DNA from 3 places in the Rossellomorea sp. GAMAL-10_SWC genome. Region 2 is predicted to be linked to each of the others. Evidence: a T-box and tRNA genes for the amino acid it is inferred to sense, from the RefSeq annotation. Region 2 holds a T-box; the other regions hold tRNA genes.
What was found. The T-box of region 2 lies ahead of V5E38_RS15750 (valine--tRNA ligase). A T-box ahead of a tRNA ligase gene usually reads a tRNA of that ligase, here a tRNA-Val.
Positions count from the first base shown of each region.

Region 1: it encodes a tRNA-Val, which carries the amino acid that the T-box ahead of V5E38_RS15750 (valine--tRNA ligase) is inferred to sense. The anticodon was not compared.
Region 3: it encodes a tRNA-Val, which carries the amino acid that the T-box ahead of V5E38_RS15750 (valine--tRNA ligase) is inferred to sense. The anticodon was not compared.

Region 1 covers NZ_CP144911.1:4,254,507-4,264,654, forward strand. The annotation lists gene mcsB (protein-arginine kinase McsB) at 1-718, opposite strand, end outside; gene mcsA (protein-arginine kinase activator protein McsA) at 724-1,272, opposite strand; gene V5E38_RS20670 (CtsR family transcriptional regulator) at 1,292-1,753, opposite strand; rRNA gene rrf (5S ribosomal RNA) at 2,167-2,282, opposite strand; rRNA gene V5E38_RS20680 (23S ribosomal RNA) at 2,338-5,275, opposite strand; tRNA gene V5E38_RS20685 (tRNA-Ala) at 5,356-5,431, opposite strand; tRNA gene V5E38_RS20690 (tRNA-Ile) at 5,452-5,528, opposite strand; rRNA gene V5E38_RS20695 (16S ribosomal RNA) at 5,621-7,170, opposite strand; tRNA gene V5E38_RS20700 (tRNA-Ala) at 7,253-7,328, opposite strand; tRNA gene V5E38_RS20705 (tRNA-Pro) at 7,338-7,414, opposite strand; tRNA gene V5E38_RS20710 (tRNA-Arg) at 7,420-7,496, opposite strand; tRNA gene V5E38_RS20715 (tRNA-Leu) at 7,507-7,593, opposite strand; tRNA gene V5E38_RS20720 (tRNA-Gly) at 7,602-7,676, opposite strand; tRNA gene V5E38_RS20725 (tRNA-Leu) at 7,706-7,788, opposite strand; tRNA gene V5E38_RS20730 (tRNA-Lys) at 7,810-7,885, opposite strand; tRNA gene V5E38_RS20735 (tRNA-Thr) at 7,893-7,965, opposite strand; tRNA gene V5E38_RS20740 (tRNA-Val) at 7,969-8,044, opposite strand; rRNA gene rrf (5S ribosomal RNA) at 8,050-8,165, opposite strand; rRNA gene V5E38_RS20750 (23S ribosomal RNA) at 8,285-10,148, opposite strand, start outside.
Region 2 covers NZ_CP144911.1:3,163,243-3,173,390, forward strand. The annotation lists gene V5E38_RS15740 (sensor domain-containing diguanylate cyclase) at 1-579, opposite strand, end outside; gene V5E38_RS15745 (bifunctional folylpolyglutamate synthase/dihydrofolate synthase) at 604-1,905, opposite strand; gene V5E38_RS15750 (valine--tRNA ligase) at 2,011-4,653, opposite strand; T-box leader at 4,709-4,944, opposite strand; gene V5E38_RS15755 (sporulation protein) at 5,172-5,936, shown strand; gene ysxE (spore coat protein YsxE) at 6,032-7,063, opposite strand; gene V5E38_RS15765 (LysM peptidoglycan-binding domain-containing protein) at 7,150-9,021, opposite strand; gene hemL (glutamate-1-semialdehyde 2,1-aminomutase) at 9,694-10,148, opposite strand, start outside.
Region 3 covers NZ_CP144911.1:4,131,711-4,141,858, forward strand. The annotation lists gene V5E38_RS19935 (M15 family metallopeptidase) at 1-515, shown strand, start outside; gene V5E38_RS19940 (GntR family transcriptional regulator) at 592-1,320, opposite strand; gene frlD (carbohydrate kinase family protein) at 1,381-2,163, opposite strand; gene V5E38_RS19950 (SIS domain-containing protein) at 2,227-3,240, opposite strand; gene V5E38_RS19955 (amino acid permease) at 3,343-4,707, opposite strand; gene V5E38_RS19960 (sugar phosphate isomerase/epimerase family protein) at 4,731-5,552, opposite strand; tRNA gene V5E38_RS19965 (tRNA-Leu) at 5,959-6,041, opposite strand; tRNA gene V5E38_RS19970 (tRNA-Lys) at 6,055-6,127, opposite strand; tRNA gene V5E38_RS19975 (tRNA-Gln) at 6,250-6,324, opposite strand; tRNA gene V5E38_RS19980 (tRNA-Gln) at 6,590-6,664, opposite strand; tRNA gene V5E38_RS19985 (tRNA-Asp) at 7,204-7,279, opposite strand; tRNA gene V5E38_RS19990 (tRNA-Val) at 7,292-7,367, opposite strand; tRNA gene V5E38_RS19995 (tRNA-Glu) at 7,378-7,452, opposite strand; tRNA gene V5E38_RS20000 (tRNA-Ser) at 7,460-7,550, opposite strand; tRNA gene V5E38_RS20005 (tRNA-Asn) at 7,558-7,632, opposite strand; gene V5E38_RS20010 (SprT family zinc-dependent metalloprotease) at 7,716-8,168, opposite strand; gene cmpA (cortex morphogenetic protein CmpA) at 8,470-8,580, shown strand; partial or broken gene V5E38_RS20020 (helix-hairpin-helix domain-containing protein) at 8,570-10,148, opposite strand, start outside.

The DNA.
Region 1 (10,148 bases), 1.1 Mb from region 2:
CTTCTATTATTTCTTCTTCCGATTTCCCTAATGTTATTTGATTCGAAATCTGAAAGATATTACCTAATGCTTCGCTACCTTCACCATAAATTCCTCTTACTACTAAACCAAGTTGATTAATAGTAGGGATTAAACGGTTAAATTGTTTCGTGATGACTAGTGCTGGAAGATGCATCATCACTGATGCCCTTAATCCGGTACCAACGTTAGTAGGACAACTGGTTAAATAACCAATTGTTTCATCAAAAGCATATTCAAGCTGACTCTCTATATAATTATCAATATGATTCGCTTGAGTAAGTGCCTCTCTAAGTTGTAAACCTGGAAATAGAGCTTGAATTCTTAAATGGTCTTCTTCATTGATCATAATGCTAATTTGTTCATCCTGAGATAATATACATGCACCATGTACCGACTCTTGAACTAAATTAGGACTTATTAAGTGTTTTTCAATTAATACTCTTTTCTCTACTGGTTCTAACTTATTAATTTCAATATATTCAAAAGGTCCGTTTGGTAAAGCTGTACTACCTTCAAAATAATGTTTAACTAAATGACAAATTTCTTTTGCCTTGTCTTGACTAAGTAAAGCTGGATACAAATATGCACTGAAATTTCTAGCTAACCTAATACGACTACTTAAAACGATATCATCATCTGGACCTTCTTGTTTCATCCATGGACTGATGGCCTCATTAATAATTCGATTAATAGACATGTAACTTACTCCACCTCCTTTTGAAGGGCTTGTAAATCTTTTTCAATTTCACGAATTTCATCCCGTATCTTAATTGCTTGCTCAAAATCCTCTTTATCAATAAAATTTTGCATTTGAGATTTCAAGTCTTGTAGCTTCCTTTTCAAGGAGATCGCCCCATTAATCTTTTGAGGTATTTTCCCTGTATGCGATACATTACCACTATGAATTCTTTTAACAATTGGTTTCATCTGATCCATAAATGTTTCATAACAAGTAGAACAACCTAAACGTCCAATTTTAGTAAATTTTTGAAAAGTCATCTTACATCTAGGACATTCAATTTGGGAATCTTGATGAAATTTATTTTTCTTCATTTCATAAATACCAGTATTACCTTTAAACAATCCAGCTAACAAATCATTTACAGAATAACCACCTATTTCAGAAAAAATATGTTTATTGTTCGATTCATTTGCGCATTTCTCACATAAGTGAATATCTGTTTTCTCACCATTAATAATTTTAGAATAGTGTAATGTTGCCGGACGTTCTTGACATTCTTGACAAATCATTATGGGCAACCTCCATATTCTATTTATACTTTAAGCTTCTTAGCATTGCCTTGAACATTCTTGCTCTTAACTCATCTCGATAAGGTAAATTAACCATTATTACTGAACGATCTAATACACTTAACATCATTTTTGCTTCTCGCCCAGTAATTACATTTTTTTCAAGTAGTAGACGAATATAGTCCTCTGAGCTAGACTGTGCAATATTATTAGTAAAACTACTTAATATTTGATCAATCACGCTTGCTTTATCATGAAATTGCACTTTAATAATTCTAATATACCCGCCGCCACCACGTTTACTTTCTACTACATATCCTCTTTCTAATGTGAATCTAGTATTAATTACATAATTTATTTGAGAAGGTACACAATCAAATTTATTCGCTATTTCACTTCTTTTTATCTCGACATAATCTTTATCGGATATGTCAAAGTAGTGCATTAGATATTGTTCAATAATATCTGATATATTCTTCATCTATTTACCACCTTTACTGACTTTGACTATCTTTGACTATTATTATATTCCTTTCATGAAAAATTTCAACTATTATCTCTTTACCATTTTTTCCAAACGATACAGCTCTTAATCTTTTTACCTTTAAGAATTGTATAAATTGAATTGGTAGCCTAGAAGAAAAATTGACGTATTTTTCAATTTTGGGTATTAAATATAAGTGCTATATCCTCTCTGTCTTTACCTAAAGGCTCGCCAATCGGCGATTTTTCTTTATCAGTATATATATATATATGTTATACAATTCTTTTAAGAAGCTTTTTTTCCTTTTTACTTTTATTAAAAAAATTATTAACTTGCTCTATTTCGTTTGTTCATTTGAGCATTTTTAGATAACAAAAAAAACATCAGCCTAATAGCTGATGTTTTTGGTTACCAGGCGACGTTCTACTCTCACAGGGGGAAACCCCCAACTACCATCGACGCAAAAGAGCTTAACTGCCGTGTTCGGTATGGGAACGGGTGTGACCTCTTTGCCATAATCACCTGATTTATAGAGTTGTACTTCGTACCCTCAAAACTAGATAATGTCATTATCAAACTTGTTAGTTAAGTCCTCGACCGATTAGTATCAGTCAGCTCCACGTGTCACCACGCTTCCACCTCTGACCTATCAACCTGATCGTCTCTCAGGGGTCTTACTAGCTTAACGCTATGGGAAATCTCATCTTGAGGGGGGCTTCATGCTTAGATGCTTTCAGCACTTATCCCTTCCACACATAGCTACCCAGCCATGCTCTTGGCAGAACAACTGGTACACCAGCGGTGTGTCCATCCCGGTCCTCTCGTACTAAGGACAGCTCCTCTCAAATTTCCTGCGCCCACGACGGATAGGGACCGAACTGTCTCACGACGTTCTGAACCCAGCTCGCGTACCGCTTTAATGGGCGAACAGCCCAACCCTTGGGACCGACTACAGCCCCAGGATGCGATGAGCCGACATCGAGGTGCCAAACCTCCCCGTCGATGTGGACTCTTGGGGGAGATAAGCCTGTTATCCCCGGGGTAGCTTTTATCCGTTGAGCGATGGCCCTTCCATGCGGAACCACCGGATCACTAAGCCCGACTTTCGTCCCTGCTCGACTTGTAGGTCTCGCAGTCAAGCTCCCTTATGCCTTTACACTCTTCGAATGATTTCCAACCATTCTGAGGGAACCTTTGGGCGCCTCCGTTACTCTTTAGGAGGCGACCGCCCCAGTCAAACTGCCCACCTGACACTGTCTCCGAGCCGGATCACGGCTCTAGGTTAGAATTTCAATACAGCCAGGGTAGTATCCCACCGACGCCTCCACCGAAGCTAGCGCTCCGGCTTCTCAGGCTCCTACCTATCCTGTACAAGCTGTACCAAAATTCAATATCAAGCTGCAGTAAAGCTCCACGGGGTCTTTCCGTCCTGTCGCGGGTAACCTGCATCTTCACAGGTACTATAATTTCACCGAGTCTATGGTTGAGACAGTGCCCAAATCGTTACGCCTTTCGTGCGGGTCGGAACTTACCCGACAAGGAATTTCGCTACCTTAGGACCGTTATAGTTACGGCCGCCGTTTACTGGGGCTTCAATTCAGAGCTTCTCCCGTAAGGGATAACCCCTCCTCTTAACCTTCCAGCACCGGGCAGGCGTCAGCCCCTATACTTCGCCTTGCGGCTTCGCAGAGACCTGTGTTTTTGCTAAACAGTCGCTTGGGCCTTTTCACTGCGGCTCTCCCGGGCATACACCCAAAAGAGCACCCCTTCTCCCGAAGTTACGGGGTCATTTTGCCGAGTTCCTTAACCATAGTTCTCTCGCTCACCTTAGGATTCTCTCCTCGCCTACCTGTGTCGGTTTGCGGTACAGGCACCTATTTCCTCGCTAGAAGCTTTTCTTGGCAGCGTAGAATCAGGAACTTCGGTACTATATTTCCCTCGCCATCACAACTCAGCCTTATGATGTGCGGATTTGCCTACACATCAGCCTAATTGCTTGGACGCGCATATCCAGCAGCGCGCTTACCCTATCTTTCTGCGTCCCTCCATTGCTCAAACGGAAATGAGGTGGTACAGGAATATCAACCTGTTGTCCATCGCCTACGCCTGTCGGCCTCGGCTTAGGTCCTGACTAACCCTGGGAGGACGAGCCTTCCCCAGGAAACCTTAGGCATACGGTGGACGGGATTCTCACCCGTCTTTCGCTACTCATACCGGCATTCTCACTTCTAAGCGCTCCACCAGTCCTTACGATCTAGCTTCAACGCCCTTAGAACGCTCCCCTACCACTGATACCATACGGTATCAATCCGCAGCTTCGGTGATACGTTTAGCCCCGTTACATTTTCGGCGCAGAGTCACTCGACCAGTGAGCTATTACGCACTCTTTAAATGGTGGCTGCTTCTAAGCCAACATCCTGGTTGTCTAAGCAACTCCACATCCTTTTCCACTTAACGTATACTTTGGGACCTTAGCTGGCGGTCTGGGCTGTTTCCCTCTTGACCACGGATCTTATCACTCGTAGTCTGACTCCTATGGATAAGTCATTGGCATTCGGAGTTTGACTGAATTCGGTAACCCGTTGGGGGCCCCTAGTCCAATCAGTGCTCTACCTCCAAGACTCTAACACATAAGGCTAGCCCTAAAGCTATTTCGGGGAGAACCAGCTATCTCCGAGTTCGATTGGAATTTCTCCGCTACCCACACCTCATCCCCGCACTTTTCAACGTGCGTGGGTTCGGACCTCCATTCAGTGTTACCTGAACTTCATCCTGGACATGGGTAGATCACTCGGTTTCGGGTCTACGACCACGTACTATATCGCCCTATTCAGACTCGCTTTCGCTGCGGCTCCGTCTCTTCAACTTAACCTTGCACGGGATCGTAACTCGCCGGTTCATTCTACAAAAGGCACGCCATCACTCGTTAACGAGCTCTGACTATTTGTAAGCACACGGTTTCAGGTTCTCTTTCACTCCCCTTCCGGGGTGCTTTTCACCTTTCCCTCACGGTACTGGTTCACTATCGGTCACTAGGTAGTATTTAGCCTTGGGAGATGGTCCTCCCAGATTCCGACGGAATTTCACGTGTTCCGCCGTACTCAGGATCCACTCAAGAGGGAACGAGGTTTCAACTACAGGGTTTTTACCTTCTTTGACGGACCTTTCCAGGTCGCTTCATTTACCCCGTTCCTTTGTAACTCCGTATAGAGTGTCCTACAACCCCAAGAGGCAAGCCTCTTGGTTTGGGCTATCTTCCGTTTCGCTCGCCGCTACTCAGGAAATCGCTATTGCTTTCTATTCCTCCAGGTACTTAGATGTTTCAGTTCCCTGGGTCTGTCCTCAGTACCCTATGTATTCAGGTAAAGATACTACTCCATTACGAGTAGTGGGTTTCCCCATTCGGAAATCTCCGGATCAAAGCTTACTTACAGCTCCCCGAAGCATATCGGTGTTAGTCCCGTCCTTCATCGACTCCTAGTGCCAAGGCATCCACCGTGCGCCCTTTCTAACTTAACTAATTTTTAAAACTAATTGAATTAAACTTACGCAGTTTAATGAATGACATTATCTAGTTTTCAAGGTACAAAATAAAAAAATGGTGGAGCCTAGCGGGATCGAACCGCTGACCTCCTGCGTGCAAGGCAGGCGCTCTCCCAGCTGAGCTAAGGCCCCATTATTATATTAAAAAGATATGGTGGGCCTAAATGGACTCGAACCATCGACCTCACGCTTATCAGGCGTGCGCTCTAACCAGCTGAGCTATAGGCCCATATCTATAATAGAAGGATAATCCTTCAAAACTAAACAAAACAATGAAGAAACATTTCATACATGAACCAACGGTTCATGATGTCTCCATAGAAAGGAGGTGATCCAGCCGCACCTTCCGATACGGCTACCTTGTTACGACTTCACCCCAATCATCTGTCCCACCTTAGGCGGCTGGCCCCTAAAAGGTTACCCCACCGACTTCGGGTGTTACAAACTCTCGTGGTGTGACGGGCGGTGTGTACAAGGCCCGGGAACGTATTCACCGCGGCATGCTGATCCGCGATTACTAGTGATTCCGGCTTCATGTAGGCGAGTTGCAGCCTACAATCCGAACTGAGAATAGTTTTATGGGATTAGCTCCACCTCGCGGTCTTGCAACCCTTTGTACTATCCATTGTAGCACGTGTGTAGCCCAGGTCATAAGGGGCATGATGATTTGACGTCATCCCCACCTTCCTCCGGTTTGTCACCGGCAGTCACCTTAGAGTGCCCAACCAAATGCTGGCAACTAAGATCAAGGGTTGCGCTCGTTGCGGGACTTAACCCAACATCTCACGACACGAGCTGACGACAACCATGCACCACCTGTCACTCTGTCCCCGAAGGGAAAGCCCTATCTCTAGGGTTGTCAGAGGATGTCAAGACCTGGTAAGGTTCTTCGCGTTGCTTCGAATTAAACCACATGCTCCACCACTTGTGCGGGCCCCCGTCAATTCCTTTGAGTTTCAGTCTTGCGACCGTACTCCCCAGGCGGAGTGCTTAATGCGTTAACTTCAGCACTAAAGGGCGGAAACCCTCTAACACTTAGCACTCATCGTTTACAGCGTGGACTACCAGGGTATCTAATCCTGTTTGCTCCCCACGCTTTCGCGCCTCAGCGTCAGTTACAGACCAGAAAGTCGCCTTCGCCACTGGTGTTCCTCCAAATCTCTACGCATTTCACCGCTACACTTGGAATTCCACTTTCCTCTTCTGCACTCAAGTTTCCCAGTTTCCAATGACCCTCCCCGGTTGAGCCGGGGGCTTTCACATCAGACTTAAGAAACCGCCTGCGCGCGCTTTACGCCCAATAATTCCGGACAACGCTTGCCACCTACGTATTACCGCGGCTGCTGGCACGTAGTTAGCCGTGGCTTTCTGGTTAGGTACCGTCAAGGTGCCAGCTTATTCAACTAGCACTTATTCTTCCCTAACAACAGAGCTTTACGACCCGAAGGCCTTCATCGCTCACGCGGCGTTGCTCCGTCAGACTTTCGTCCATTGCGGAAGATTCCCTACTGCTGCCTCCCGTAGGAGTCTGGGCCGTGTCTCAGTCCCAGTGTGGCCGATCACCCTCTCAGGTCGGCTACGCATCGTCGCCTTGGTGAGCCGTTACCTCACCAACTAGCTAATGCGCCGCGGGCCCATCTATAAGTGATAGCCGAGGCCATCTTTCAATAAAGGAACAGGAGTTCCTTTATGTCATCCGGTATTAGCTCCGGTTTCCCGAAGTTATCCCAGTCTTACAGGTAGGTTGCCCACGTGTTACTCACCCGTCCGCCGCTAACTAACGGGAGCAAGCTCCCATTAGTCCGCTCGACTTGCATGTATTAGGCACGCCGCCAGCGTTCGTCCTGAGCCAGGATCAAACTCTCCATAAAAGTTAAGTTTAAATCTTGTATTGCTCAAAAAACTAATAATTGACGTTTACTTCATGTTTTGTTTAGTTTTCAAAGATCATCTTGGTGGAGCCTAGCGGGATCGAACCGCTGACCTCCTGCGTGCAAGGCAGGCGCTCTCCCAGCTGAGCTAAGGCCCCTTATTGAAATGGTCGGGAAGACAGGATTTGAACCTGCGACCCCCTGGTCCCAAACCAGGTGCTCTACCAAGCTGAGCCACTTCCCGTAATATGGCGCGCCCGAAAGGACTCGAACCCATAACCTTTTGATCCGTAGTCAAACGCTCTATCCAATTGAGCTACGGGCGCATATTATAAATGGTACCGAGGGCCGGACTCGAACCGGCACGGGGTCAACCCCCGCAGGATTTTAAGTCCTGTGTGTCTGCCATTCCACCACCCCGGCAGCATATGTGGAGCGGAAGACGGGGCTCGAACCCGCGACCCCAACCTTGGCAAGGTTGTATTCTACCACTGAACTACTTCCGCGTATACTGCTTATAACTTATAAATTTAAATGGTGCGGGTGAAGGGACTCGAACCCCCACACCGAAGTACTAGATCCTAAGTCTAGCGCGTCTGCCAATTCCGCCACACCCGCAAATATTCTCTTTTGAGAAAATGGTGAGCCATGAAGGATTCGAACCTTCGACCCTCTGATTAAAAGTCAGATGCTCTACCTACTGAGCTAATGGCTCAAAAGAGTGCCGACTAGAGGACTTGAACCCCCAACCTACTGATTACAAGTCAGTTGCTCTACCAATTGAGCTAAGTCGGCATATGGTGGAGGATGACGGGCTCGAACCGCCGACCCCCTGCTTGTAAGGCAGGTGCTCTCCCAGCTGAGCTAATCCTCCATCAAACCAAGCGACGTTCTACTCTCACAGGGGGAAACCCCCAACTACCATCGACGCAAAAGAGCTTAACTGCCGTGTTCGGTATGGGAACGGGTGTGACCTCTTCGCTATCATCACTTGATTCATTTTCTTTAGGACATTAATTATTATATCAAAATATCAGTCAAAGTCAATAACTTTTTTAATATTTTTTTATAAAACTTATACCCTCAAAACTAGATAATGTCATTATCAAACTTGTTAGTTAAGTCCTCGACCGATTAGTATCAGTCAGCTCCACGTGTCACCACGCTTCCACCTCTGACCTATCAACCTGATCGTCTCTCAGGGGTCTTACTAGCTTAACGCTATGGGAAATCTCATCTTGAGGGGGGCTTCATGCTTAGATGCTTTCAGCACTTATCCCTTCCACACATAGCTACCCAGCCATGCTCTTGGCAGAACAACTGGTACACCAGCGGTGTGTCCATCCCGGTCCTCTCGTACTAAGGACAGCTCCTCTCAAATTTCCTGCGCCCACGACGGATAGGGACCGAACTGTCTCACGACGTTCTGAACCCAGCTCGCGTACCGCTTTAATGGGCGAACAGCCCAACCCTTGGGACCGACTACAGCCCCAGGATGCGATGAGCCGACATCGAGGTGCCAAACCTCCCCGTCGATGTGGACTCTTGGGGGAGATAAGCCTGTTATCCCCGGGGTAGCTTTTATCCGTTGAGCGATGGCCCTTCCATGCGGAACCACCGGATCACTAAGCCCGACTTTCGTCCCTGCTCGACTTGTAGGTCTCGCAGTCAAGCTCCCTTATGCCTTTACACTCTTCGAATGATTTCCAACCATTCTGAGGGAACCTTTGGGCGCCTCCGTTACTCTTTAGGAGGCGACCGCCCCAGTCAAACTGCCCACCTGACACTGTCTCCGAGCCGGATCACGGCTCTAGGTTAGAATTTCAATACAGCCAGGGTAGTATCCCACCGACGCCTCCACCGAAGCTAGCGCTCCGGCTTCTCAGGCTCCTACCTATCCTGTACAAGCTGTACCAAAATTCAATATCAAGCTGCAGTAAAGCTCCACGGGGTCTTTCCGTCCTGTCGCGGGTAACCTGCATCTTCACAGGTACTATAATTTCACCGAGTCTATGGTTGAGACAGTGCCCAAATCGTTACGCCTTTCGTGCGGGTCGGAACTTACCCGACAAGGAATTTCGCTACCTTAGGACCGTTATAGTTACGGCCGCCGTTTACTGGGGCTTCAATTCAGAGCTTCTCCCGTAAGGGATAACCCCTCCTCTTAACCTTCCAGCACCGGGCAGGCGTCAGCCCCTATACTTCGCCTTGCGGCTTCGCAGAGACCTGTGTTTTTGCTAAACAGTCGCTTGGGCCTTTTCACTGCGGCTCTCCCGGGCATACACCCAAAAGAGCACCCCTTCTCCCGAAGTTACGGGGTCATTTTGCCGAGTTCCTTAACCATAGTTCTCTCGCTCACCTTAGGATTCTCTCCTCGCCTACCTGTGTCGGTTTGCGGTACAGGCACCTATTTCCTCGCTAGAAGCTTTTCTTGGCAGCGTAGAATCAGGAACTTCGGTACTATATTTCCCTCGCCATCACAACTCAGCCTTATGATGTGCGGATTTGCCTACACATCAGCCTAATTGCTTGGACGCGCATATCCAGCAGCGCGCTTACCCTATCTTTCTGCGTCCCTCCATTGCTCAAACGGAAATGAGGTGGTACAGGAATATCAACCTGTTGTCCATCGCCTACGCCTGTCGGCCTCGGCTTAGGTCCTGACTAACCCTGGGAGGACGAGCCTTCCCCAGGAAACCTTAGGCATACGGTGGACGGGATTCTCACCCGTCTTTCGCTACTCATACCGGCATTCTCACTTCTAAGCGCTCCACCAGTCCTTACGATCTAGCTTCAACGCCCTTAGAACGCTCCCCTACCACTGATACCATACGGTATCAATCCGCAGCTTCGGTGATACGTTTAGCCCCGTTACATTTTCGGCGCAGAGTCACTCGACCAGTGAGCTATTACGCACTCTTTAAATGGTGGCTGCTTCTAAGCCAACATCCTGGTTGTCTAAGCAACTCCACATCCTT
Region 2 (10,148 bases):
TCCGATTGGATACATTAATATATAGATAAACAAATCCCACTTAAATTCCCTATTAATCAATTTCATTTCTCTTTTATATAAGTAAATCGTAATAAAATAAATAACGATTTGATTAATGGAAAAAGATACAAGAGTGTAAATTAGGATTGGAATTAAGCTGTTCAATATTTCTTTAGTCCCAGTAGGTTCAATCTTTCCCCCAACTAAATAATAAAGTAACGCACTACCAATAGAACATAATGCAAACATTAACGAATTAAGTGGCATTCGGTAGAGAGTTTTTTTTGTAATACTCAATCTTATATACAAAATCGAATAGGCTAATTGACTTATTAAAAGTTCTGCAACTAAACCATACGATAAAAAAACCAAAATTGAGATTCCGAAAATAAAAGAAAATGTAGCATCATTAATTTTAATTGGCATATTTGCTACAATTAGAAATAACGCAATTATAATTAAAGAATTTGAACGTTCTATATGTCTAAGAGGGCTAACCATATTAGCATAATAAAATATGATAGGCATTAGAACAATCCATGCGATCCAAATCAACCTATTACTATGCTTACTAAGCAAGATTATGGGCCCTCCTTTACAATTCTAAGCGAATTTTTTTAGCAAATATCTTCTTACTACCGAGATAAAATATAATGAACCGGTTATTAATAATATCTCGTCTTCCTGTATATCCTTTATATTCTTATCGATTGCAATAGATAAATCACTTTCATATTTTATATTAAGTGTATTAGCATTCGAAATTAATTCGTCGTTATTCATCGCTCTAGGAAAATCAAAAGTTGTCATTACAATATTATTTGTTATACCTCGTAATTCTTTTAACATCTCTTCAACATTTTTATCTTTCAAAGCAGAGAATAGAATCTTTATTTCCTTATCAAGAAAATGGTTATTCATCGTCTCCACTAAACTTTTAATTCCTTCAACATTATGTGCTCCATCAATATAAATGACAGGATTAGAAGCTATTTGTTCTAATCTACCTGCTTTTTGAGCTATTTTTAATCCTCTTTTGATATGATCTTCACTAAACTTCATTCCATATTTATTTTGTAATAATTGAACAACACAGATTGCGCATGAAGCATTCCTAATTTGATGGTGCCCAAGCATCGATAGCTCAATATTTTCAATTAACATTTCATTGCCTTTGTAATTAAACTTTTCATAAAGTGAATCTTTCAAAGGAGAAGCAAAAAAATGCTTACCATATTCAAAATAATCAGCCTCATTTTTAATTGCGGCATTTTGAATAATCGTTAAAGCTTTTTCTTTCAATTCTGCTGTAACAATTGGAATTCCCTTTTTAATAATTCCTGCCTTATGCTTAGTGATTTCGTCTATTGTTTCACCAAGAATTTGTTGATGATCATGGCCAATACTCGTAATAATACTAATTAAAGGTGTCATTACATTTGTGCAATCCTCTAACCCACCTAAACCAGCTTCTACTAAAAATATGTCATGTTCTTTTATTTTACCGAAAAAGTAAAAAGCCATTGTTGTAATGATTTCAAATTCAGTTGGAGCACCACAAGGCAACTGTTCAACTTCTTCAACAACTGGCATCATACAGTTTACTAGTTGAATAAATTCTTGTTCACTAATCATTTCACCGCAGAACATGATTTGTTCACGATAATCTAATATATATGGTGATGTAAAAGTTCCTACAGTATACCCTGCTTCTAATAAAATACTTTGAAGGAAAGTAATTGTAGAGCCTTTTCCGTTCGTTCCTGCGACATGAATTGCTTTGACACTAAGCTGAGGATTTCCTAATCTAACTAGCATTTCTTCCATTCTTTGTAGTCCAGGTACAATGCCAAATTTTGTTCTGTTATACATCCATTTCAGTGCTTCCTCATATGTATTAACCATCTTACCCCTACCTTTATAGTAAAAAACGACGAATTCTTAACTCAATTCGTCGTTTTTATTTTACTAACTTTTATTACAGTCGATTAGCTCGCCTGCTTAAACTACTTATTTACTTAGTTCTGCAATTCGAGCTCTTACAGATTCTTGTTTTTCAAGATAATCTTTTTCTTTACGACGCTCTTCTTCAATAACTGCTGCAGGAGCTTTCGCTACAAATCCTTGGTTACTTAATTTCTTTTGAACTCGTTCAACTTCACTAGTCCATTTTTCTAATTCTTTCTCTAAACGTTTTTTCTCTTCTTCAAGATTAATTAAACCTTCTAGAGGAAGATAAAGCTCAGCTCCACTAATTACTGCAGACATCGATTTTTCTGGTGCAGTTAAGTTAGTAGAAATTGTTAATTCTTCTGGATTACAGAAGCGCTCGATATATGAACGATTTTCTTCTAATGCAGCTGCAATCGTTTCATCCTTTGCAGAGATCATTAGTTGAACTTTTTTGCTCATTGGCGTGTTTACTTCTGCACGAATATTACGAACTGAACGAATTAACTCAACTAATATTTTCATCGTTTCAGAAGCTTCTTTATTTGTTAATTCCTCTCTAACTGTCGGCCAAGCAGAAACTGTAATAGACTCCCCTTGGTGTGGTAGAGATTGCCAAATTTCTTCAGTTACGAAAGGCATAAATGGATGTAAAAGCTTCATTGTACTTTCTAATACGTAAGCAAGAACTGAACGAGTCATATTTTTTGCATCTTCATTTTCACCGTATAAAGGAATCTTTGCCATTTCAATATACCAGTCACAAACATCGTCCCATATGAAGTTATAAAGTACACGGCCAACTTCACCAAATTCATAACGATCGATTAAAGCTGTTACACTTTCAATTGTTTCATTTAAACGAGTTAAAATCCATTCATCAGCAACAGATTTTTCTTTCGTTAAATCGATATTTTCATATGTGAAACCTTCCATATTCATTAAAGCAAAACGAGAAGCATTCCAAATTTTGTTTACAAAGTTCCAAGTAGCTTCAACTTTTTCAATACTGAAACGTAAATCTTGGCCCGGTGAACTTCCTGTTGTTAAGAAGTAACGTAATGAATCTGCTCCATATTTCTCAATAACATCCATTGGGTCAACACCATTACCAAGTGATTTACTCATTTTACGTCCTTGCTCATCACGTACTAAGCCATGAATTAAAACATCGTTAAATGGACGTTTACCAGTAAATTCAATTCCTTGGAAAATCATTCGTGATACCCAGAAGAAAATAATATCATAACCAGTTACTAATACATTTGTTGGGAAGTAAGCTTGGAAATCCTTACTTTCTTCATTTGGCCAACCTAAAGTTGAGAATGGCCATAATGCAGAACTGAACCAAGTATCTAAAACGTCGTTATCTTGATTCCAATTTTCAATATCAGCTGGTGGCTCTTGATTTACATAAATCTCACCAGTTTCTTTATGGTACCAAGCCGGAATACGGTGTCCCCACCATAATTGACGTGAAATACACCAGTCACGGATATTTTCCATCCAACGTAGATACGTTTTTTCAAAACGATCCGGTACAAATTTTACGCTATCATCAGAATTTTGTAATGCTACTGCAGCATCCGCTAGTGGTTGCATTTTAACAAACCATTGTGTTGATAAATATGGCTCAACAACCGCTCCGCTACGTTCACTATGACCTACAGAATGCATATGTTCTTCGATTTCAACAAGAACACCCATCTCTTGTAAATCTTTAACAATTTGTTTACGGCATTCAAAGCGATCCATACCATTATATTTTCCTGCTTTTTCATTCATTGTACCATCTTCATTCATTACAAGAATGCGAGGTAAGTCATGACGGTTTCCAACTTCAAAATCATTCGGGTCATGGGCAGGAGTAATTTTTACAACTCCAGTACCAAATTCCATATCAACATAATCGTCAGCAATGATTGGAATTTCACGATTTACGATAGGAAGTGTAACAGTTTTACCAACCATTGATTTATATCTTTCGTCTTCTGGGTGAACCGCAATTGCAGTATCCCCAAGCATTGTTTCAGGACGAGTAGTTGCAATTTGAATTTTTCCAGTTCCGTCTGTTAATGGATATTGCATATGGTAGAATGCACCTTGAACATCCTTATAAATAACTTCGATATCTGATAAAGCTGTTTTTGTTGCTGGATCCCAGTTGATGATATATTCACCACGATAGATTAATCCTTTGTTGTATAGCTTAACGAATACTTCTTTTACTGCATCAGATAAACCCTCATCTAATGTGAATCTTTCACGAGAGTAATCTAGACCCAATCCAATTTTTTCCCATTGAGAACGAATATGAGAAGCATATTCTTCTTTCCACTCCCAAGCTTTTTCTAGGAATTTTTCACGTCCTAAATCATATCTTGATAAGCCTTCTTCTCGTAATTTCGCCTCTACTTTTGCTTGTGTAGCAATACCAGCATGGTCCATACCAGGTAAATAAAGTACGTCATAACCTTGCATTCGTTTAGTACGAGTTAAGATATCTTGTAATGTTGTATCCCAAGCATGACCTAAGTGTAATTTTCCAGTTACGTTTGGTGGAGGAATTACGATTGTATATTTCTGCTTTTCTGATTCCACTTGTGCTTCAAAGAATTTCCCATCTAACCAAAATTGGTAACGATCTTTTTCAACTAAATTCGGATCATATTTTGTTGGTAATGATTTTTTTGTTGTTTCCATTCGGATTCATCTCCTCTAATATTTATTGAAAAATAAAAAAACTCCACTCATCCTTGAAAAGGACGAATGGAGTTGAATTCGCGGTACCACCTTTTTTTGTCAGAAAAAACTTGTGTTTAACTGACACACTTAAAAAAGATAACGGATCATCCGGTAACTTCTAATCACAAAAAGCTTTCGAAGTCACTGCTCAAGGGCGACATTCCAACTCTATTTTCTAGAAACCTCCCACCAAATGGTTTCCTCTCTGAAGAACTAGTTCGTTGTACTCTTCCCTATCATTGCATTTCATTATGAATATATGTAATAGTCTACAAAATTTACTTAAGCTTAGTCAACATTATTTCTAATTTCTTTCTAGATTATTCAATATGTGTCAATATCGTACCACATTTTTTAATACATAAAAAAAATACGACAAATAATTGTAATGATTATTTAACATTCTGGTATACTAGTACTTATTTAATTATGCGATAATTATATAGTATGTAGATATAATTTTTAGGGGGATATTCATGGGGTTATTTAAAAATACATTAGCTCGTGTTCTCGGAATCGGTGGAACGAGAATCGATACAAAGCTTGAAAAAACAGAATATCAAGCTGGTGAACGAGTAAAAGGTGAATTATATATAAAAGGTGGTCGAGTTAAACAAGAACTAGATTCCGTCTTTTTACATGTAATGACTGAATATCAAGTTGAATCAAATGATAAGATTATTAATAAGAATGGTACTTTACAAAAATTTATCGTATCAGTTGATCGTATAATAAATGCAAATGAAGAAGTTGTTATTCCTTTCTTTTTCACCTTATCTGAAAATACACCAGTATCACTTCACAAATCCCATATTTGGATTAAAACTCATTTAGAAATAGAAAAAGCTGTTGACCAATATGATGCTGATGGCGTTCAAGTAGTGCCTTCAGTCGGCTTAAAAACGGTAATCCAGGCACTTCAAGAAGAAGGATTTGTATTAAGAGATAGTGAAAACAAAAAGAAATATGGGAAAATTATTCAAGAATTTGAATTTTACCCAATGAATGGCGAATTCCGTGGAAAATTAGAAGAGGTTGAAGTTAACTATTTAAGCTTTGACAAAACAGTCGACTTAATCCTACAACTTAATCAAAATCAAAAAGAAACAACTAGTAAATTTTCTAAATTATTTGGCTCTGATGAAAATAATGTTCGAATTTCTTTTTCAAAGGATCATATTACGGACAAGGATTTTGTACGTAAAAGTGTAGTAAATGCAATTAAACGTCATGTAAAATAATAAACATAAAAAACATCTATCCATGTTACTAACATTTAGTGATACATTTTTTGGATAGATGTTTTTATTTTCTCTCTTACTAATGCAAATTGAACTCATAAACCATCTATAGATTTCTCTGCTTCAATATCCTCTTGTATTTTTGAGACAAAATATTCAATATTAATCATATGCCAATAAGCATTTAATAAATCTCTTACATTGTCTTTTTCATTATTAACCCCGGATCGCTTTAAATAGTTAGAAATTTTGGAAGAAAACTGAGTTGGATATGCCATATAACTTAAAAATAACATTCTTTCCTCTTCTCTTAATGAAAAATTCTTTTCATACATTTTAAGCCAATTATTACGATCAGATTGCTGAATAGGATAAGTTTTAAAAGAATTCTTATAATAGTTCGTTAAATCTTGAATTGGTGTAGTTTCTTGTGCATTTTCTAGATTGATAAAGACACCTTCACCTCTTTTATTTACAAGAAAGTGAGAAATAGATAAATTCCCATGGTTCATGACAACTCTAGTATTTTCAGTTTCCTTCATTTTTTTAAACCATTCATCTAACTGTCCCTTAGCAAATTGATGTGCACTTAATATTTTATGAAAATACGTACAATAGCTTAGTTCATAAGGTGACATATACCAATTACCTTCTGCAGCCTCAATGAAATTTTCCAATACATCTTTATCTTTACTCCACCTTTTAGTTAACGTATCATAATGGATTTGTAATTGATCTTTATCTACCTTTTTCTCTTTCTGTGTACTGTTGTGCATCTTACCTAGTGAAGTAAACATTCGTTGAAAATGTAAATTCTCATCTGACTTTTCATCAACACTTTCAATCCATGGCATTAAATAGTAATGCTTCGTATTAAATTCAACAATATAATCTCCACTCTGGGTATGATATATTGGTACAACATTTCGAAAGCCTTTATCTTGTAAAGAACGAACATTTTCAATCAAATTATTTCGATAAACTCGATTCACATTTGCTTCTTTTAGTGCGAATACACCTTGATTCGTATAAATCTTAACGACCTTACCAACAGTTTCAAAATAATTTGGTACAATGTGATACTGCGCTAAAATGACGCTTATTTCATCTTTAGGTTTTCTATACAAGATGCGTCACTCTCACTTTCTAAATGCGTAAAAGCCTTGTATTAGTAGACAAGTGTCTTAACTAATACAAAGCTCTCACCATATGGTTATTGTTTTATAGCAGTTACAGGAATATAAATGATTTGCCCTTCCGATAAAAATTCATCATTCAAGTTATTAACCCGATTCAACTGCTGAGTTTGTAGGTTATATTTTTTAGCTACAGATTCAATTGTATCTCCATTTTGAGCTAAATATAATTTTAATTTAGTATAAGAATCTTCTCTTCCTTCGCCAGTAAACAAGCTTGATAGTAGATTGTCACTTTTAACACTTCTTGCTTCACTTACTTCTTCTTTTACTTCCTTTTTACCAACTGGATCAGCTTTTATTTCTACTTTTGGTAATTCAGGTGGTGGTGCTTCTTGCTGCTCCACTTGAGCTTGATAATAATCCGCATAATATGGTGGTGTTTGACGAACATCATTTGGATTCTCAAAATTATTTTCTTGATTTACTTGAGGGAAGGGATTTTGATAGAGTTGTTCCTGATTTTGATTATATGCAAATGGTGCTTGCTGATATTGTTGGTTAACATAAGGTTGATAGTTTTGCTCTAAAGTTCGATTATATAGTTCTTCATATTTTTCTATTTCTTTTTGAGCATTGTTTTCATTATTAGCATTTTGCAAATTACTAAAATCATTATCTAAGAAGCTAGGTCTACTATTTAAAGAATTGTTTAAATAGCTGTGTACATTAAAATCATTATTCAAGAAACTAGGTCGCTCATTATACGTATTATTTACATTGTTAGATACCTGTGCATCATTTTCACTTTGACTAGCTTCTGCATCATTATTATTCATTAAGAAGCTCGGTGTTGGATCCACTGCTTGTGGTTCCATTACTTGTGGTTCCATTGCTTGTGGTTCCATTGCTTGTGGTTCCATCGCTTGCGGCTCTATTGCTTCAGCTGATATATTAAAGCCTCTAAATACTTCTTCATATTCTTCTTCCTCTTGGGCCTCTGATTGTTCTTCTAACTGTTCTGACTGCTCTGACTGGGCCATAATTTCAACATTAGATTGTTCTTCTACTTGTTGTTCCTCTTCATAACTTTGTTCATTGCTTTCTTCTAACTCATAATAATGTTCCTCTTCATAACTTTGTTTATTGCTTTCTTCTAACTCATAATAATGTTCCACTTCATTTTCAACTGCTTCGACTCGATCTTCAACTACTTCTTCAGGCTGAAAAACCTCTAAGTAAGTAGGCTGCCCAGGATATGTGTCTTGTTCTTCTTGCTCATCATTCTCTTCAAGAGATTGAATCCAATCACTGCCGTAAAGATTATCTTGTTCACTTGTTTCCTGTTCTGAAGTAGGTTGATGAAAGAACTGGAATTGTTCTTCTTGTTCTCTATCTTCCTGATACACATATCCTTCATTTCCTTCATTACTTGAGCGATATTCGTTTTCGTATGCGTAGCTATTATATTGCTCATACCCTCTTTGTTCTTGATAAGTTTCTACTGCTCTATTATGGTCATGTAAACCAGAAATACATAAATCAGCAGCAATTTGAATACTACCTTTTTCAGCTATTTGATAATCAAATGTCTCTACAGAAACACATAGATTTTCAAGATCAGTAATCCTAGTTAATGGTATTGAAATATCTACAGGGAACTGATGATTCATTTCACAACTTCCATCTTCAAGAGCGATTACATTTTCTATCATTCTTGAAGGTGCTAATTCTCTTAATGAGTAATAATCACCTTGATTTGATAAATCAGGTGTGTAATTACCTTCTAAGGTTAAGACACCCTTCACTTGAACATATTCTTCAAATTGCTGTATAGTAATGTCTGGATTTAACGAGAGTGACCTTACCTCTTTAACTTCCTGTCCTTTTTGGAACCAGACAGTTTCTTTCAATGAAAAGCGAATATTTGTTTGATTTTCTGAAGACACGTTAATGTCCTCCTCTCATCGTCCAATTTGGTCTATGACATTACATTTTTATGAAAGAAACGAAAAATTTATGAAGAAAAGATTGTTATTTTATATTAAGAAAGGTTTAATAATCGCAGGATTCAAGAAAAACAGTGATAAGGGAGTAGGAAAAAGAAAAATCAAAAGTGGTATTTAAGAAGCACTGGACGAATAGTATCAGAAAAAACTTGGGAGAAAAATGAGCAACTATGTCATTGAAATTTTTTACTAATTAGTAGATGAGGAACTATAGAGTCTTTTTCATTCGCTTAATCATATTTATAGATTTTTCTTCGATAATGAAATGTACAATCTTTAAAGGTAAATATTTGAAAATATCTACTTTTGTATAGTTTTTTAGGTCAATATTAACTGGTATGGGTAATTTTACATGTTAATTGCAATTCTTTGGATTTTTATTGCAGGTTTGCTAATAATATTTGCGATTTCCTGATTTTATTTGCAGTTAACTTTTTTTGTAGATTCTCCTCATCTATTTTTACATAGATCGGCATCTTATTTACAATTCTCCTCTCTATCTATTTATAGCTTGAACTTCTCTATTTTTTTATACAGTCGTTCTACTGAAGCTTTACCAACTCTTTTTGCTATAACAAATAAGGTGCCCTAAAAATAGGACACCACCTTAAATTAAACTAATTGCGAAAATGCGTATTCAGCAGCTGCAATTGTTTTTTGAATATCTTCGTCTGTATGTGAAGTTGATAGGAATAAACCTTCAAATTGTGATGGTGGTAAGAAGACACCTTGTTCAGCCATTAGTTGATAGTATTTAGCAAACATTTCTAAATTAGATGTTTTTGCTGCTTCGTAATTTTCAACTTTTTCGTTTGTGAAGAAGAATCCAACCATTGAACCTGCACGATTAATACAATGTGGAATATTGTATTTTTCAGCTGCAGCTTTATAACCAGCTTCTAGCAAATCAGCTTTACGGTTAAATTCTACATAATCTTCTTTCGATAGCTGACTTAATGTTTCGTAACCAGCCGTCATCGCTAAAGGATTTCCTGAAAGAGTTCCAGCTTGATAAATTGGGCCACTTGGAGCAATTTGATTCATGATTTCAGCTTTACCACCATATG
Region 3 (10,148 bases), 970 kb from region 2:
ATAAAAGTATTATTGTTGACTTGAAATATAACACAACTAATAACTTTACTGGCAAACGTATTTATAATTTTAGTCAAGCAATACTTAGGACAAGCACAGCAAAAAAGTTAGCAAAAGCAAACGTAATCCTTAAAGAACAAGGATATACTATTAAAGTTTGGGATGCTTATCGTCCTTTATCTGCACAACAAACACTTTGGAACGCATATCCTAATTCGAATTATGTAGCTAAACCTGATCCTAAAAATATCCGTGGACACCAACTTGGCGCAACGGTAGATATTACAATATGTACTTTAGATGGAATAGAAGTACATATGCAATCTAAATTCGATGATTTTTCTTCACGAGCATCTCGAAGTTATAAACGAAGCAGTGAACAGGAAAAGAATTATCAAATTATGGATAAGGCAATGAGACAAGTAGGTTTTGTAGGCTATTCTAAAGAATGGTGGCATTACTCAGATAATAATCAAAAATTTAAAGCTATCCAGGTAATTCCTGCAAATTATTAATGCAAAAACTCACTTTTAAATAATAAAAGTGAGTTTTTTTATAAAAATATGTATTCTATTTAAAATAGAATTATCTCTATTTTGTGCGATGAACGGTTAAGGTTACTTTACTTGTTTCACACATAAATGTTGAAAGGTGGACAGGTTCCTCATTTGAATCATAGGCTATTTTTAGGATTTTAAAGAGATTGGCTCCTATATCGCATTCAAGGTAATTAGCATATACTTTTGTCGCACCGATTACGTCGATAATTTTATCGTTGCTTAGGATTTCCGTATTATAGTCCTTTGAGAGTACTTTATATGTGGATTCATCTGTTGCAATTTTCTTTTCCAAATCAGGAAAACGAATTAGTGAGTAATGTGCAATATCATAAAAAAGTGGACGGTCGTTCACATACATAAGTCGCTCAAGCTCTAGCACGCGACTTCCTTCTCCAACTTTAAGATGTTCTGCAACATCCTTTGATGCAGGGATGACTTCACTTCTAAGGATTCGGGAATTTGGAATCATCCCTAGTTGGTGGCTAAACTCCGAGAATCCGCTTACAGATAGCAGTTCATTATTAAACTTATTCGAAGCTACAAATGTCCCCCTGCGTGGTATGCGTGTTAATGTACCATCCTTCACTAATTCCTCAATAGCCTTTCGAATAGTGATTCGACTGACATTATACGTTTCACAAAGCTCAGCTTCTGTGGGAATCTGTTGATCTGGTTTATATTTCCCTTGTTGAATATCATTCTGTAGCATTTGCCTAATCTGCATATAGAGAGGCTGTGGGGTTGAAGAATTTAGGTTCATAATTTTCATCCTATCCGTCAATGTTTTTCAACATTATTATACACTGCCGACTAGTCATCGTCACCATGCACCTAAATATCCAATTGTTTTTGTAGCCGTTTTAGTCCCCAATTCCAAACACTGTTGGATCGAATGGCCCTGTAAAGTACCAAAAAGAAAACCAGCTATGAAAGAATCTCCTGCTCCCATCGTATCTACTACATTATCTTCCAATACTCCAAATTGATAAAAATGTTTCCCGTCGAAAGCTAAAGATCCATTTTCTCCAAGCGTAGCAACAGCAACCTTGGAACCTTTTGTTTTTACCTCCTTTAAAAATCCCCTGATATATTCATCATCTTTTTTATAAGAAAAAAAGGAATAGTCCACATAACTAGGTAGTTTCTTTACTAAATCGTGCTCTAACTGGTCTGAAAAATCAAATGCAGTAAGTAAGCCTTTTTGTTTAAAAAGTGGATAATACTCCTCAACATGTCCCCATATACCAGCGTGGACGAGTTGATGGGTTTGAATAAACTCCAGTTCTTCATCAGTTAATGTGAACTGTGCCATTACTCCTTCATCGTAATCTCCAAAATGACGGTCATTATTAACCAATTCAACATAGGTAACCGCTGTTTTTCCTATCTTTTTAGAAATAAACGATGTATCGACACCCTTACTTTGAATTGACTTAATCATTTGTTCACCATAGGAATCACTTCCAACCCACCCGATATACGAAGAGTCCGCCCCTAACTCCTTTAAATAGACAGCAACATTTACCGGATTTCCTCCAGGATACACTTTCTCGTTTGTAAGATAGACATCCATACAGTTATCGCCGACTGTAACAATTCTCATCTAATCCCAACCTTCTTTTTATTCTAAGAAACGAGCACTACTATGTAGTGCCCACTAAATATTTTAATATTCTACTTTGCGGTAGTATCTTCTTAGGTCTAATGAGTGGTTTCTTTCCTTTTCCAGGTAAACACTGATTCGACTTAAGACCGCCCAGTTAACGCTAACAGAAAAATGTTTTCTAAATTCCTCACTAATGCCTTGCAATTCAAAGTCCTTTGTATCAATAACAGTTAATTGATTTGTAACTTTTTCAGCAAATCTTTCAACACGATCCATCAATGGTCTTGTTTCATCTTCTCCTTTAAGTAAAATAACACTAGTATCTTCAACAACTAGCTCAAGCGTACCATGGAAAAACTCTGCTGCATGGATGGACTTTGCATGAATCCATTGCATTTCCTCCAAAATACACATTGCGTATGAATAAGTGTTACCCCACAAGTTACCTGAGCCCACCATCATATGATAATCTGTATCCTTATGTTTAATAGCAAATTCCTCAGCCTTATTATCAAAGTCTTTTACAGCAGCTAAAATTGCTTGTGGCAACAAGGAAACTTCTTTTGTGAACTGTTCATATTGCGGAAATTCATTGTTATTATACATGAAGCGAAATACTACCATGTACAACAACATAAAGAACGTATCAAAGGAATGCTTTTCCGAGCCGGTTGTAATACAGTAATCTACTACCTGGGTTAATGGAGTATTTGGCTCCGCTACTAATGCAATTGTAGTAGCTCCTCTTTCTTTACAAAACTCTGCTGCTGCAACAGTTTCTTGTGTTGTCCCTGAAACTGAGGTGAAAATACATACTGAATCCTTTGAAAAATGCTTATTGTTCATGACCATAAACTCCGCCGCGATTTCGGCATGTACATTGATCGTTGAGTTTGATTCTAAAATATATTTATAAGGATACATCATTGCAATCGTTCCGCCAGCACCAATCAGGAAAAGATTGCTGTAACCTTTTTGACAGATTGAATCGACGATATCCTCAATTTTACTTCTAAATGCAAGTCCTTCTTTTTCTACAAGTTTTAAAAATAACGCTTCATCAAATTTTAACATGGTTAGATCCCCCTAAATTATATTTGTTATGTCTTGTATTATAATTAAATATAACAAATAAAGCAAGATTTTTCAAAAAATTAAAAAGCTAGTAAAAGAACACTAGCTTCCTGAAATAATTGAATTCTTCTCTAGATTACCGCCATTTTTCTTATTCGGCCCGTACCGTTTTTCCCAGTAAAAGTAAACAGGTAGTCCGGTAACGATAACAATGAATGCAGCTACCATCCCTTGCCATGGAGCCCAAGTAAACGTACCCCAAGCAAGCCAAGAAGCTCCAATAATTGCTAAAATCGTCGTTAGTCTCCACATTGGCATCCTGTAAATCGGGTTATAGTCCTCTCTCTTACGGCATTTATAAACCGCTACAAAATCCAAAATATTAATCACTAATTGAATTAATGTGAAATAGCCTAGTAAAGTCGTTAAATTAGTTGCAAAAACTAGAATACATGCATAGGTAACTTGAACAATAATTGAAAAACTTGGTGTTTCATACTTTGGATGGACACGACCAAAACGTTGGAAAAACAGCCCGTCCTTCGCCATCGCGTATTCTAACCTAGGTTGAAACATGATACAGGAACTTAGTGATCCTAAAATAACTATAATTGCAGTAATCGCAACAAACGAAGAAGCAATATGAGATAGTCCTGGTATATACTTAACCGCATCAGAAACAGCTGCGCTAGAACCTATCAATTTACTAAAAGGCATTAATCCAATTACGCAGACTGCTAGCAAAGTATATAAGATTAATACAATAAAGACAGAGCTAATTAGAGCACGCGGTAGCGTTTTTCCAGGATTTTTAAATTCACCTGCCATAAAACAAATAGCGGCCATACCTGTGTATGCCCAGGTTGTTGCAGAGACACCACCGATTAGACTCGTTTTTACAACTTCTCCATGAGGCGTATAGGAGAAGTTCCCCGGGTGCATATACATTAAACCTAGAACAATAACAATAATGAACGGAATGATTTTCACGGCGGTAATAATTACTTGAAAAAGCCCGCCCTCTTTTACACTACGATAATGAATTGAAGTTATGATTAAAATGATCGCAACCCCTAACAACTTACCAGCAACTCCTGAGAAGAATGGGAAAAAGCTTGCCAAGTATGAAACTACTGCTAGAGCCATAATCGAAATAGATGGTGGATCAAGTGCCCAGAATGTTGCCCATCCATATAAAAAGGCTAAAGGTCTCCAGCCTGCTTTATTCAAATAAACGTAACCGCTTCCATTTTCAGGGTAAGCAGTTGATAATTCCGCAAGAACCATTACTTGCGGAATAGCGATAATACCGCCAATAATCCAAGCTAAAATAGAAATAGAAGGGGTTCCCGCTGCTTTTGCTACATCACCAGACGAGACAAAGATACCTGATCCTACAGTCGTACCAACTGCAATTGCTAATGCCGACCAAAATCCAAGCTTTCGTGTAAGCGTAATATTACTCATAAAGGCTCCTCCAAATTTTTAGATTATACAATTCCTAATTCATTTAGTTTTACTAAGGATTTTTTAACAGCATCTAGTGGATTTTGATAGTAAGTTGACCCCATAATTTCAAGAGTGCATGCCCCATCGTATTGGTGCTTTTGAATGCTTTTTACATATTCTCTCCATTGTAAATGACCATCATCTAAAGCAAGATGAGAATCTGTCTTGCGATCACCATCTATTAAATGGAAATGACATAACTCAGGAAGCAATAAAAAATAATCATCCGGTGTTTCACCAGCCAGGTTCATTGCAACAGTATCAATCATCCCTTTTAAATAAGGGGACTTTATTTCGTCAATCATTCTCTTTAATTCCCACGTATTAATAATTAAATTAGATTCGAATTTTGTTAACGGTTCGAGTGCAAGAGTGATACCCTCCTGCTCTGCCACCTTTGTAATTTGATATATTGATTCACTTGCATATTTCCACGATTCTTCTTTTGTTAGGGAGAAGTCACCGATCCCTGAAGTAATTACCATCTTATCCGTCTCCAATTCCACAGCAGAGTGAATATTTTCAATAAAATAATCAATACTCGTTTTTCGCCAATTCAGATCTGAAGCAGCAAGATTGTAAGGATAAATGCATTGTTCTGGCGTATAGCAGACTATTTCCATACTTCTAGCTTTAATTTCTTTCTTTATCTCTCTCAAATTGCAAAGCAAATTTCTATACACATAGAGATGTGGTTCACCAGCCCATAATTCAATGCTACTGATGCCTAATCGGTCCATACAATCCAAAAAATATTGGATCGGAAAATGCTTGAATGTAATATTCATCCCTGCTATTTTCATTGATTACCTCCTTTCACTTAAAGTCATTTCATTTGTTATGCTTTGTATTATAATCAAGAATAACATAAAATACAATAAATTTTTAAAATTTTTAATATTCATTTTAAAGTCTTACAAATTCTAGTACCGTAACCAACTGATTTATAAATGTCATACAATTTTTAAACACAAAAAAGGCCTCTACATCACGTAGAAGCCTTATTTCTTTTTATATAATTTGATGCACAATATTTTAAAATTGTATTCTACTATCAAGATAGCACATCTAACACTTTAAAATTCAATAAAAAAGATGTTACCGAAAACATCAGTAACATCTTACAATTTTATCTAATATGGAGTAAAAAGGAGTACGGCCTTTAATTCCAAAAAATAATTAATTTTTGAAAACCCTTGAAAACACTGATGCGGCCGAGAGGACTTGAACCTCCACGGAGAAACCTCCACTAGGCCCTCAACCTAGCGCGTCTGCCATTCCGCCACGACCGCGAATAAACAAAAGTGAGCCATGAAGGATTCGAACCTTCGACCCTCTGATTAAAAGTCAGATGCTCTACCTACTGAGCTAATGGCTCGTAATAATTAAAAGTAATTATAACTAAATACAATATATCTTTAAACCAACTTACTGTCTACACGATCGCATCTAAGATAAAAGCAATCCCCTTACCTTAAACATATTAATAAAAAACTAAAATGGCTGGGCTACCTGGATTCGAACCAGGGCATGACGGAATCAAAATCCGTTGCCTTACCGCTTGGCTATAGCCCAATGATATTACATCATGAATCAACTTCTCCGAGTAACCTTCATGAACCCGCACCGCAGGATTTTTTTTATGTTGTTTTGCTTCTACTTCTAGAATTAACTCCTCAAGATAAAAAACAATCCGACAACTTCGAAATTCATCTTTATCTAGAGTGCGAGTATGCTACATGAACCTACACCGCAGGATTTTTTTTATGTTGTATTGTTAATACCTCTCGAATTACTCCTCAAGATAAAAAACAATCCGACATCCTTACAAAAAAACAAATGGCTGGGCTACCTGGATTCGAACCAGGGCATGACGGAATCAAAATCCGTTGCCTTACCGCTTGGCTATAGCCCAATGAACTAGCTGCATGATCTACTTCCCCGAGTATGCTACATGAACCTACACCGCAGGATTTTTTTTATGTTGAAATGTTTTAACCTCTCGAATTTACTCCTCAAGATAAAAACAATCCGACATTTCAATATACTTCTTTGCTAAGTACGAGTAACCTACATGAACCTACACCGCAGGATTTTTTTTATGTTGAAATGTTTTAACCTCTCGAATTTACTCCTCAAGATAAAAACAATCCGACATTTCAATATACTTCTTTACTAAGTACGAGTAACCTTCATGAACCTACACCGCAGGATTTTTTTTATATTGAAATGTTTTAACCTCTCGAATTTACTCCTCAAGATAAAAACAATCCGACATTTCAAAATATTTATTATAAAATAGAAATTAACTCTATAACCCTAACAATAGAATCTGTAGAAGCTTATTGTTCAACTTTGGATCTAACTCTCAAAATAGAAAGGCTAACTCCAAAAACCCACTCTTACTATTTTTCTCCAAATAAAGAAAAAAATACTACAATTTGTAGTAAATAATGGCGGTCCCGACCGGGATCGAACCGGCGATCTCCTGCGTGACAGGCAGGCATGTTAACCGCTACACCACGGGACCATATGTAATTAATGGTGGAGGATGACGGGCTCGAACCGCCGACCCCCTGCTTGTAAGGCAGGTGCTCTCCCAGCTGAGCTAATCCTCCAGGATAAAAATGGTGACCCGTACGGGACTCGAACCCGTGTTACCGCCGTGAAAGGGCGGTGTCTTAACCGCTTGACCAACGGGCCTTATATATGGCAGAGAAGAAGGGATTCGAACCCTCGCACCGCGTAAACGATCTACACCCTTAGCAGGGGCGCCCCTTGAGCCACTTGGGTACTTCTCTATAATAATGGCTCCGCAGGTAGGGTTCGAACCTACGACCACTCGGTTAACAGCCGAGTGCTCTACCACTGAGCTACTGCGGAAAAATACTAATCTTTTCATCAATTGCTAAAACGTGATGACAAGTATTAATATAAACTAAATGCCTATTAGATGTCAACACTATTTATAATAGTTTTAATGGACTTTTGCATGATCCACATACATAGCGGCTTATGTCCACTTTTCTTTTTCTTAAGAAAGCTTGCCCACACCCTGAACATCTATATTTATACTTATAAGAATGCGTTCTTTTTTTTATTGAGTTTAGTGGTTTACAATACCTAGGTGCACCTACCTTTTTTAATAGCTCTTTAAAATCTCTATCTTCGTGCTTATATCCTTTCTTCATAATATGAAGATGATAATGACATAGCTCGTGTAATATGATCCCCTTTAACTCTCCAATTCCGTGTTCTTCATAATAAAACTTATTTAATTCGATATTACTTGTCTTTAATAAATACCTACCACCAGTTGTCCTCAATCTAGTATTGAAAGAAGCTTGGTGGAGAAATGGTCGATCGAAATAAGTGATTGATAGTTCTTCAACTAGTTTTTGTATCTCCTCATTATCCATTTATGAATCGCCATCCTTTTTTCTTCTTTATTATACTGAACAACTCACAAATTCTTGGGTATGCGCATACATTAAACTTACAAATGAGAATTTCAAAAGATCTTATTAGTACGATTTATGCTAAATGGGCTGCTCTTAGTAAATCTCTCTACAACGGCGTAATTTTTACTATCAAAATGAACAATACAGTTATCCTTTTAATACAGTGTATCGGAAGGTTACCCCTCACTCATTTATTTCATCGCCCATCCTCAAAAAAAGATGGGCGAAGATTTTTAAGTTGGAGGTTTTCATCATGGTAATGCCTAGTTGGCTTAAAACTCAAATGCAAAAAGCATTTTATGAAAAAAACCGTTATCAAATTAAATTATTGAATCAATGTTGGTTTTATTATCAAAAAATTAAGCTTTGACGATTTCTTTCGATTCAATTGGTAACATAGATAAACCTACTCTTTGTTTCTTTTGGTCTACTTCAGCAATCCATACTTTTACTACCTGACCAACCGATACAACATCAAGAGGATGCTTAATAAATTTGCTACTTATTCTAGAAATATGAACAAGGCCATCATTCTTTAGCCCGATATCAACAAACGCACCAAAATCGACTACGTTTCTTACTGTTCCTTCAAGTTCCATTCCTATTTTTAGGTCTTCAATTTGAAGAACATCTTGGCGAAGGATTGGTGCTGCTAATTCATCTCGTAAATCTCTTTCAGGTTGCATTAATGATGCTAAAATATCTTTTAGAGTAATTTCACCAATATCTAGTTGTTCTGATACTTCTTTTAAATTAATCGTTTTTAACTGTTCTTTCAATTCATTTGAACCAATTTGGCTCGTTGAGAAATTTAATTGCTTTAATAATTTTTTTACTTGTACGTAGCTCTCCGGGTGAATACTTGTACGGTCTAAAGGCTCATCTCCTTCAAGAACACGTAAAAATCCAATACATTGCTCATATGTTTTAGCGCCTAATCTCGGTATTGTTTTAAGCTCTTTTCGGTTTGTAATTTTCCCTTTTTCATCACGGTAATTAACAATATTTTTCGCTACTGTTTTGGACAAACCTGATACGTATTGAAGTAGTGAAACTGATGCTGTATTTACATTTACACCAACTTGGTTAACAGATGTTTCAACGACAAATGATAATGATTCATTTAAGCTCTTTTGAGATACATCGTGTTGATATAATCCTACCCCAACAGATTTCGGATCAATTTTTACTAGTTCTGCTAACGGATCTTGTAGTCGTCTTGCAATTGATACTGCGCTCCGCTCCTCAACTTGGAAATCTGGGAACTCTTCTCTTGCTAGCTCAGATGCTGAATAAACACTTGCGCCAGCTTCATTTACGATTACATAGTAAGTATTATTTTTCATTTCTTTTAAAATTCCAGATATAAACAGCTCTGTTTCTCTCGAAGCCGTACCATTTCCAATTGCGATCATTTCTATTTTAAATTTGATAAGAATATCTTTAATTTTTGTAATTGCTTGTTCTCTTTTATTTCTTTGAACCTCTTCTTTTTCTCCTCTGAAAGGATGAGGATAAATCACATCTATTTTGAGCACTTTGCCTGTCTCATCTACTACTGCTAATTTACAACCTGTACGAAATGCCGGATCTACTCCTAGTACGATTTTCCCTTTTAATGGTGGTTGCAGTAATAATGAACGCAAGTTTTCTGAGAAAATATTAATCGCGTGTGAATCAGCTTTTTCGGATAATTCTTTACGAATCTCTCTTTCAATCGAAGGCTGAATTAATCTTTTATATGCATCTTCAACGACTTCCATTAAAATTGGTCGTACAAAAGTGTCCTTTGTAATAACCCTTTTTTCTAAATATAAAATAATCTCATCAAAAGGAGACTGAATAGCAACTTTTAAAATATCTTCTTTTTCAGCACGATTCATTGCTAGTATTCTATGAGGAACTATCCTTGAAATTGGTTCAGAGTACTCGTAATAC